DNA from 4 places in the Amycolatopsis sp. NPDC089917 genome. Region 1 is predicted to be linked to each of the others. Evidence: riboswitches for the same ligand, from Rfam matches in the RefSeq annotation. Region 1 holds a riboswitch; each other region holds the start of a gene.
What was found. Region 1 has a riboswitch for cobalamin ahead of AB0N89_RS03230 (CoA-acylating methylmalonate-semialdehyde dehydrogenase). Riboswitches for the same ligand answer to the same signal wherever they lie in the genome.

Region 1 (2,189 bases):
GCGAGGCACCGACCTTCAACGTCTTGACACGTTCGGTCAGCCGGGCGGCCAGCGCGTCGGCGGTGGCCTCGCCGACCGGGACGGCGACCGAGATCGCCATGCACCGTTCGCCCGCGGAGCCGTATCCGGCGCCGATGAGCGCGTCGACGACCTGGTCGAGGTCGGCGTCCGGCATCACGATCATGTGGTTCTTGGCGCCGCCGAAGCACTGCGCGCGCTTCCCGTGCGCGGCGGCGGTCGTGTAGATGTACTCGGCGATCGACGACGAGCCGACGAAGCCGACCGCCTCGACGCGCGGGTCGGTCAGCAGCGCGTCCACGGCTTCCTTGTCGCCGTTGACCACGTTGAACACGCCCGGCGGCAGACCGGCTTCGAGGAACAGTTCCGCCAGCCGCAGCGGGACCGACGGGTCGCGTTCGGACGGCTTGAGCACGAAGGCGTTCCCGCAGGCGATCGCCGGGGCGGCCTTCCAGAGCGGGATCATCGCGGGGAAGTTGAACGGCGTGATCCCGGCGACCACGCCGAGCGGCTGCCGCATCGAGTAGACGTCGATGCCGGTGCCCGCGCTGTCGCTGTACTCGCCCTTGAGCAGATGCGGGACGCCGATGGCGAACTCGACCACTTCGAGCCCGCGCTGGATGTCGCCGCGCGCGTCGGGCACGGTCTTGCCGTGCTCGGACGCGAGCAGCCTGGCGAGCGAATCCTCTTCGGCCCGGACGAGGTCGACGAACTTCATCAGCACGCGGGCCCGCTTCTGCGGGTTCCAGCGCGCCCAGTCGAGCTTGGCCTGCGCCGCGTCGGCGACCACGCCGGCGACCTCGGCGGCCGACGCGAGCGGGACGCGGGCCTGGACCGCGCCGGTGCTGGGGTCGAAGACGTCGGCGAACCGGCCGGACGTCCCCGGTACCGGCTTGCCGCCGACGAAGTGACTGAGTTCGGTGCTCATGGATGCCCTTTCCGAAAGTGCGCAGGACGGAGCCGCCCGGGACCGCGATCGGCGGCCGGGCAGGGGAGTACGGACGACTTACCGCCGGGGTGGTGGCGGGTCGGCGACTTTCGCGCAGGCAGGAAGAATCCGCATGCGTTCAGCTCCATCCTCGTGGACGAACACGGACGTCTGCGGCCGGTATCCTGGCTCCCGGATCCGCGGCGGCTCCGGCCTTCCCGGCTCGCGCCAGTGGCCTTCTCTGCGGGAGCGCCGCTCCCCGGTCACAGTGGCGGGACCGCGCCGGATTCGCACCGGCTTCCCTGCACCGCAGACCTGTGGACACCATAAAGTAGGAAGTCCGACTATGTCGATGGTGTGGCGTACGCCTCAGCCGAGTGGCGGGTAGGGCAGCAGGCTGGACGAATGCTCGTCGATCCGCATCGGCTTCCCGATCGCGGGGAAGGCGCGCTGCGGGCACGCGGGCCGCTCGCAGACCTTGCAGCCCATGCCGATCGGGGTGACGGCCGCGCCGGTGCCGAGCGCGAGGCCGTCGGAGTACACGAGTCGTTCCGCGTGCCGGAGTTCGCAGCCGAGCCCGATCGCGAACGTCTTCGCCGGATCGCCGTGCCCGCCCGCCGCCCGGGACACGGTCCTGGCGAGCCAGAAGTACTTCTTGCCGTCCGGGAGTTCGGCGATCTGGGTGACGATCCGGCCCGGTGAACCGAACGCCTCGTAGACGATCCACAGTGGACACGAGCCGCCGACCCGGGAGAAGTGGAACCCGGTGGCGGACTGGCGTTTCGAGATGTTGCCCGCGCGATCGACCCGGACGAACGAGAACGGCACGCCGCGGGTGCCCGGACGCTGCAAGGTGGACAGCCGATGGCAGACGCTTTCGAACCCGACGCCGAAATGATCGGACAGCCGCGTGATGTCGTAGCGATACCGCTCCGCCGCGCCGAGGAACACGCGGTACGGCAGTACGAGCGCACCCGCGAAGTAGTTGGCCAGCCCGATCCGCGCGAGCCGCCGGGCGGTGTCCCCGCTGAACTTCCCGCCGTCGACGAGCCTGCCGATCACGTCGCCTGCCTCCAGCAGCGCGAGTTCCGACGCGAGCCGGAACGCGGCCTGCCCGGGACGCAGCGCGGGGGAGAGACGCAGTGTTCTCGTCTTCGTGTCGAAGTGATGCCTGTCCGGGCCCAGGGTTTCGGCGGTGACCTTGACACCGTGTCGCTCCAGCAGCCCCGCCGTCAGTCCATTC
Region 2 (2,189 bases), on a different contig from region 1:
AACCCGTCCCAGGTGAAGTAGTCGGTGGCGTGGCCCTGGTCGTCGAGGAACTTCACGATCGGCTCGGCCTTCGCGCCGTCACCGGACGCGTACATCGAGAACAGCACGTCGATCATCAGGCCGTGATCCGGCAAGGTGCCGCCGTTGGGGTTCTCGAGCGTGCCGTCCGGCTTCAGTTTCGTCGCGAGCCAGCGGGAGTTCGACTTCGCGGCGCCGGGATCGTTCGCGGCCGTCGCCGTCCCGGTGAGCAGCGCGGCGACGACGCCGACGCTGACGGCGAAGGCCAGGGCGGCCAGGGACCCGCGGCGCATGACTCCTCCTTGCGGCATGACGGAGGACAGGCGCGGGACGCCGCAGTCACCCCTGTTTATCGCGACAGTGGTTCGGACTTCTGGTTGGTTCATCCGCCCGTTCGGCACCCCGGCTCGCCCTGGTGAAGGGCCCACGGTTGCGCGACAGCGCCGGATTTCGACCGGCTTCCCCGTCACGGGCGGCGGTATTCGGTTGTCGAGCCCGCCGAGGTTAACACCCGATTACCTCCGGCAGGCACCGCTGAGCAGGTCGGTTGCCAGGATCACAGCGTTACTCGCGCCCGGCGGTACCCCGGCGCCCGTCCGGGATGAGAGTCTTCGGTTCGTCCGATTCAGCGCGGTCGTGGGGGAAGTCCGGTGAGAGTCCGGCGCTGTCCCGCAACGGTATGCCCTCCAGGCGAGCCCGGTCACCCACGTCGCGCGGTGTCACCGACTCCTGTCGTGGAAATGCGGGAAAGGGTTCTCATGAGACGTTTGGTCCTCGCTGTCGCCGTGCTGTGCGGCATCGGTCTGGTCGCCGCCCCGGCGGCCGCCGCCACCCCGAACAAGGCGGACGCCGCCGCGGGCTGGCTCGCCAGGCAGCTGACCGACGGGGAAAGGTTCGAGGCCGACTTCGGCGGCCAGAAGTTCCCCGACCAGGGCTTGACGATCGACGCGATCTTCGCGTTCGCCGCCGCCGGCGTGTCCGACACGAACGCGGGCAAGGCGATCGCCTGGCTGGCGAAGCCGGAGATCACCACCGGCTACGTCGGCAGCGGCGCCGAGGCGTACGCGGGCGCGCACGCCAAACTGCTGCTCGCCGCGCAGATCCGGGGCAAGAACCCGGCGTCGTTCGGCGGCGTCGACCTGAAGGCGGGCCTGCTCTCGCTGCTCACGCCGTCCGGCCGGTTCTCCGATCGCTCCGAATACGGCGACTACTCCAACGCCTTCTCGCAATCGCTCGCGCTGCTGGCGCTGGACCGCACCCCGGCGGGCGCGCCCGCGTCGGCCGTGTCGTTCCTGGCGGGCACCCAGTGCGCGGACGGCGGATTCCCGCTGAACTTCGGCGAGGCGACGTGCACCGGCGACGTCGACTCGACCGCGATGGTCGTGCAGGCCCTGCGCGCCACCGGTGACGCGACGAACGCCCGCGAAGGCACCTCCTGGCTGGTCACCAAGCAGCACGCGAACGGCGGCTTCGGCGTCGGCACCAACGCGCCGAACGCCAACAGCACCGGCCTCTCCGCCGAAGCGCTGGCGGGTCACCGTCCCGCCGCCGCGGTCAAGGCTCGGGAGTTCCTGCGGTCGCTGCAAACCGGCTGCGCCGGCGCCGAGGCGGACCGCGGCGCGATCGCCTACGACGCCACCGGCCTGAACCCGGCGACCGCCCCGCGCGCGACCGCGCAGGCGATCCTCGGCCTGGCCCGGGTTCCGCTGGGCGACCTGCACGGCGGTGGCCGTCCGCAGGCGCCGGTGCTCACCTGCCCGTGACGTGACCTCGTGAGTGGTACCTGAAGGCCCCCTTGAGGGACCCAGGGTCCGTGAAGGCCTCCTTCACTACCTTCACACCCGGCTCGGGGTGACGCTTGTGCTGGATGCCGGTGCGGTCGAGCGGGGAGGATTCCGGACGCCCAGCCCCGTGCAGGTCAGCGGCAGGCAGGCAAAGACCGGTCCGCCCTAACGGCACTTACCCCTCACGAGCCGTCAGGCGCGAAGCGGCGCGATGGTCTTCGCCAGTTTGTCGAGCTGCTCCAAGGTCTCCGTCTCGGGCAGCGTCGGCAGGATGAGCGAGACCTCGTCGACCCCCGCGCCCGCGAGACGTCGCAACAGGCCGGGATCGGCCGGAGCGCCGAACACGCTGATCCGGACGTCTTCGCGGCCCTGATCGGCGAGCCAGGA
Region 3 (2,189 bases), on a different contig from region 1:
GCAGCAGCGAGCACGACGTCGAGACGCTGACCGACTTCGCGGTGCCGAGCAGCGTCGCCGCCCGGCCGAGCGCGCGGGCCGGGTCGGTGCGCCAGACGTTGCGCCCGTCCACGACCCCGGCCAGGACCTCCTTGTCGCGCAAGGCGGGCTCGGCCACGACGGCGTCCACAAAGGACTCGTCGGTGACGAGGTCGACGGCGATCGCGTCGATCGGGGAGCGGGCGAGCACGCCCAGACCGCGGCCGAGGCCGCCGAAGTACCCGGCGACCAGGATCTTCGGCCGCGCGGTCGCTTTCGCGAGCCGGTGGTAGGCGCGGATGAGCGCGTTGAGCTCTTTCTCGGTGCGGTCCGCCGCGAACGCGGGCTCGTCGAACTGGACCCACTCGACGCCTTCGTCGTGCAGGCGCCGCAACAGTTCGACATAGCCGTCGAGGAGGTTGTCGAGCAGATCCAGCGGTCGGAAGCCCTCAGGGGCGCTTTCGGTCGCCTTCGCGAGCAGCAGGAACGTCACCGGGCCCACGAGCACCGGCCTGGTCTCGACGCCGATCGCGCGGGCCTCGCGGTACTCGTCCAGCGGTTTGGTGCCGGTGAGCGAGAACGTCGTGTCCGGGCCCAGTTCGGGGACGATGTAGTGGTAGTTCGTGTCGAACCACTTCGTCATCTCCATCGCCGGCGCGTCCTGCACCCCGCGCGCGGCGGCGAAGTAGGTGTCCAGCGGCGAAAGACCGAGCGTCGTGAAGCGCTCCGGCAGCGCCCCGAACAGCTCGGCCGTGTCGAGCACCTGGTCGTAGTGGGAGAACGTGTTGGACGGGACGGAATCCAGCCCCGCGTCCTTGAGTTCCCGCCAGGTCCGGGTGCGCAGCGCGCGGCCGGTGTCCAGCAGTCCGGCCTCGTCGATCTTGCCAGCCCAATAGCGTTCTAGCGAACGCTTGAGTTCCCGGTCCGGTCCGATCCGGGGATAGCCCAGCACTGTCGTGCCGATTTCGGTCACAGCTCTCTCCTCGCGAGCTTGTCGTCGGAGCCCGGAGCGCGCGCAGGAGTGACCGCCGTTCGGTCGTGCCCATCCCACGAGGCCCGGACTCACGCACGCCGTCGGCGCGCGTACCACGGGCAGGTCTTCGGACTCGTGGGCGACGTGCTCGCTCCTACCGGCCGTCGCTTCCCGGGTGCCATACCCAGTGCTTTACCGTGTCTCGCACGGTGACGGCTTTCGTTCCCACATACCGCTGCGGGGCAGTCCCGGATTCTCACCGGGTTCCCTGTTACCTCGACCGGCCTGGGAGGCCGGGCGAACCAGTAGCACCCTGGAGCGTACCGAGGCCCGCTACGGGACTGCTCGAATGTGAGCAAAGTCGGTCAGCGTGAGCGGCGCAGCCCGTCCAGCAGAAGGGTGACGACACCGTCGGCCTCGGCCCGCCACCCGGGACGGTCATGGGCCGCGCCGATGCCGTGCAGCGCCATCAGCACGGCTCCGGCGTCGACGTCGTCGCGAATGGCGCCGTCCCGCACGGCGTCGGCCACCAGGGCGGTGACGGCCTCTTCCAGCGCTCGGCTGCCCTCGGCGAGAGCGCCCGAACGATCGGCCATGAGCGTGGCCAGCGTCCTGGCCAGGCCTTCGTGGGCGCCTATGTGGTCGACCATGTCGCGGAGGAAGGTCGCCAGAGCCTCCGCCGCGGGCAGCGAGGCCTGGAGATGCCGGGCGCGGTCGCACAGCGCGGCGACTTCTCCGTGGTAGACCGCCTCGGCCAGCGCTTCCCTGGTGGGGAAGTGGCGGTAAAGCGTGCCGGTGCCCACGCCTGCCAGGCAGGCGAAGTCGTCGAAGCGCAGGTCGAAGAAGCATCCGGCCTGGAAGAGCTCCCGGGCCTTGGCGAGCAGGGCCTCGCGCTTGCGCCGGGCGTCGGCCCGCAGCGGCTTGTCGGCGGTCATGCGCTCCCTCGCGTTGACAACTGGAGATCATCTCCATATTTTCGAAGTGGAGATAATCTCCAGTTCGATCGTACCCCGCGAGGTTCACCTTGAAGATCTTGATGTTCGGAAGAGGCGTGATCGCCACCATCTACGGCTGGGCCCTGCACAAGGCGGGACATGACGTCGAGTTCTACGTCCGGCCGGGTCGCGCGGCGACGTACGGGGACGCGGTGGACCTCGACCTGCTCGATACGCGGCGCCGGATGTGGGGGCGGCGCGTC
Region 4 (2,189 bases), on a different contig from region 1:
GCGGGAACGAACCGATCGTGGTCGTCGGCAGCTCCGGCAGCCGCAGCCGATCCTGCTGTGCCTGGCGGCGCTTGCCGTACGGGGCCGCGCGGTGCAGGTCCGCGTCGGTGATCGCGGCGACCCGGTCGCGGACGGCGGGCACCCGCACGATCGGTGACGCCGCGCGCGAGGCCAGTCGGCTGGCGTTGACGTGCAGGAGGTTGTTGATCGCGCCGCGGTCCTCGGTCAGGCCCCGGCGCAGGGTGACGATCTCCTCGAGCTTCTGCCGCGCGAACGCGAGCCAGCCGGCGATCTCGGGGTCCAGGTCGGTTTCCAGGGTGACGTCCAGCGGGACGTGCAGCAGCGAGCAGGACGCGGCGACGTCAACGGTGCCCGCCAGCCCGAGCAGGGTGCCGAGCGTGGTCAGGGCGGCGGTCAGGTCCGCGGCCCAGATGTTGCGGCCGTTGACGATCCCGGCGACCAAGCGCTTGCGGGGAATACCTCCCGCGGCGGCGAGCCCGTCGACGTTGGCCGCGGCCGCGCCGGTGAAGTCGATCGCGAGGCCCTCGACCGGCGCGGCGGCCAGCACCGGCAGTGCCTCGCCGAGCCGGTCGAAGTAGGAGGCCACGAGGATCTTCGGGCGCGCTTCCTCGCGGGCGAGGGCGGCGTAGGTCTCCTCGACCTTGGCCAGCACGTCGGACGGCTGGTCGGTCACCAGCGCGGGCTCGTCCAGCTGGACCCATTCCGCGCCCGCTTCACGCAGCTGCCGCAGCAGATCGATGTACAGCGGGACGATCCGGTCCAGCAGGTCCAGGGGCCGGAAGCCGTCGGTCCCGGTCGGGTCCTTGGCCAGCAACAGGAAGCTGACCGGGCCGAGGATGACCGGCCGGGTGGTGGCGCCCTGGTCGAGAGCTTCGGCGAACTCGGCGAGCGGCTTGCTCGCGTCGAGGCTGAACCGCGTGTCCGGGCCGAGTTCGGGGACGAGGTAGTGGTAGTTCGTGTCGAACCACTTGGTCATCTCCATCGGCGGCGCGTCCGCGGTGCCGCGCGCCATGGCGAAGTAGCGGTCCAGCCGTCCTGCGGGCGTGGTCACGTCCGGGACCGCGGTGAGGTGCCGCTGCGGGATCGCGCCGAGCATCCAGGAGGTGTCCAGGACGTGGTCGTAGAACGAGAAGTAGTTGCTGGGGATCTCGTCGATGCCCGCGTCGCGCAGTTCCGTCAGGTTCCCCTGGCGCAGCTCGCGGGCGGTCGCGAGCAGGGCGTCGGCGTCGACGCGGCCCGCCCAGTAGGACTCGATCGCCTTCTTCAACTGCCGGTCGGCACCCTGGCGGGGGTAGCCGTACACGGTGGCGCGGCTGGTTGTGGTTGTCGAGGTCACGGGGCTCTCCTTCGCGAGTCCACGTGGACCCCGCGAGAGCGCGCGACAAATCACGACCGGCACCCGGTCGTGATTCGGCGAGACCCAACCCGCGAGGTCGCAGCCACCACCCCACGGTCGTGGGGTGCACAGCGGGCAGGTCTTCGGACTCGTGGGCGTTCCGACGCACGCCGGGTTCCTACTGTCCGTCGCTTCCCAAGCCATCCCGGCTCAGTGCTGTCTCCGGAGAGACTGACGGAGGTCGTTCCCACTCACCGCTGCGGGGCAGTCCCGGATTCGCACCGGGTTCCCTCTTGCCTCGACCACCACCGTGAAACTCGCGGCGGCCGAACCAGCTGCGTCGCCACTGTAGCGTTTCGCGCTCGGGTTTTCCTCAAGTCTTTTCGGGCCGGCCACGCCATCGAGCGTGGCCGGCCCGGCGATCAAGGACGCTCGATGGCGCGCTGCGCCTTACCGGAGTAGACGCTCGACGGACGGATGAGGCTGTTGGCCGCGAGTTGTTCGGTGATGTGGGCGGTCCAGCCGGTGATCCGCGCGGCGACGAAGATCGGGGTGAACACCGGGGTGTCGAATCCCATCAGGTGATACGCGGGGCCAGCCGGGTAGTCGAGGTTGGGGTGCAGGCCCTTCTCCGCGTACATCGCCCGGGCCAGCGCCTCGTACAGGTCGAGCAGTTCGTGCCCGTCGCGGAGTTCGGCGACCTCCTGCAGCGCCTGGCGCATGGTCGGGACACGGGAGTCGCCGCTCTTGTAGACCCGGTGCCCGAAGCCCATGATCTTCCGCTTCTCGGCCAGTGCGGTCTTCAGCCACGCTTCGGCCTTGTCGGCCGAGC

Region 2: another riboswitch for cobalamin. It lies ahead of AB0N89_RS26510 (prenyltransferase/squalene oxidase repeat-containing protein); the one in region 1 lies ahead of AB0N89_RS03230 (CoA-acylating methylmalonate-semialdehyde dehydrogenase).
Region 3: another riboswitch for cobalamin. It lies ahead of metE (5-methyltetrahydropteroyltriglutamate--homocysteine S-methyltransferase); the one in region 1 lies ahead of AB0N89_RS03230 (CoA-acylating methylmalonate-semialdehyde dehydrogenase).
Region 4: another riboswitch for cobalamin. It lies ahead of metE (5-methyltetrahydropteroyltriglutamate--homocysteine S-methyltransferase); the one in region 1 lies ahead of AB0N89_RS03230 (CoA-acylating methylmalonate-semialdehyde dehydrogenase).

Annotation. Positions count from the first base shown of each region.
Region 1 is NZ_JBFBGL010000002.1:234,729-236,917, forward strand. It holds gene AB0N89_RS03230 (CoA-acylating methylmalonate-semialdehyde dehydrogenase) at 1-946, opposite strand, end outside; cobalamin riboswitch at 1,104-1,290, opposite strand; gene AB0N89_RS03235 (short-chain fatty acyl-CoA regulator family protein) at 1,316-2,189, opposite strand, start outside.
Region 2 is NZ_JBFBGL010000039.1:61,154-63,342, reverse strand. It holds gene AB0N89_RS26515 (hypothetical protein) at 1-311, opposite strand, end outside; cobalamin riboswitch at 415-482, opposite strand; cobalamin riboswitch at 618-745, shown strand; gene AB0N89_RS26510 (prenyltransferase/squalene oxidase repeat-containing protein) at 777-1,781, shown strand; gene AB0N89_RS26505 (LLM class F420-dependent oxidoreductase) at 1,995-2,189, opposite strand, start outside.
Region 3 is NZ_JBFBGL010000100.1:16,553-18,741, forward strand. It holds gene metE (5-methyltetrahydropteroyltriglutamate--homocysteine S-methyltransferase) at 1-991, opposite strand, end outside; cobalamin riboswitch at 1,092-1,313, opposite strand; gene AB0N89_RS38780 (TetR/AcrR family transcriptional regulator) at 1,357-1,926, opposite strand; gene AB0N89_RS38785 (2-dehydropantoate 2-reductase N-terminal domain-containing protein) at 2,016-2,189, shown strand, end outside.
Region 4 is NZ_JBFBGL010000022.1:107,073-109,261, reverse strand. It holds gene metE (5-methyltetrahydropteroyltriglutamate--homocysteine S-methyltransferase) at 1-1,357, opposite strand, end outside; cobalamin riboswitch at 1,474-1,693, opposite strand; gene AB0N89_RS18315 (bifunctional 2-methylcitrate synthase/citrate synthase) at 1,780-2,189, opposite strand, start outside.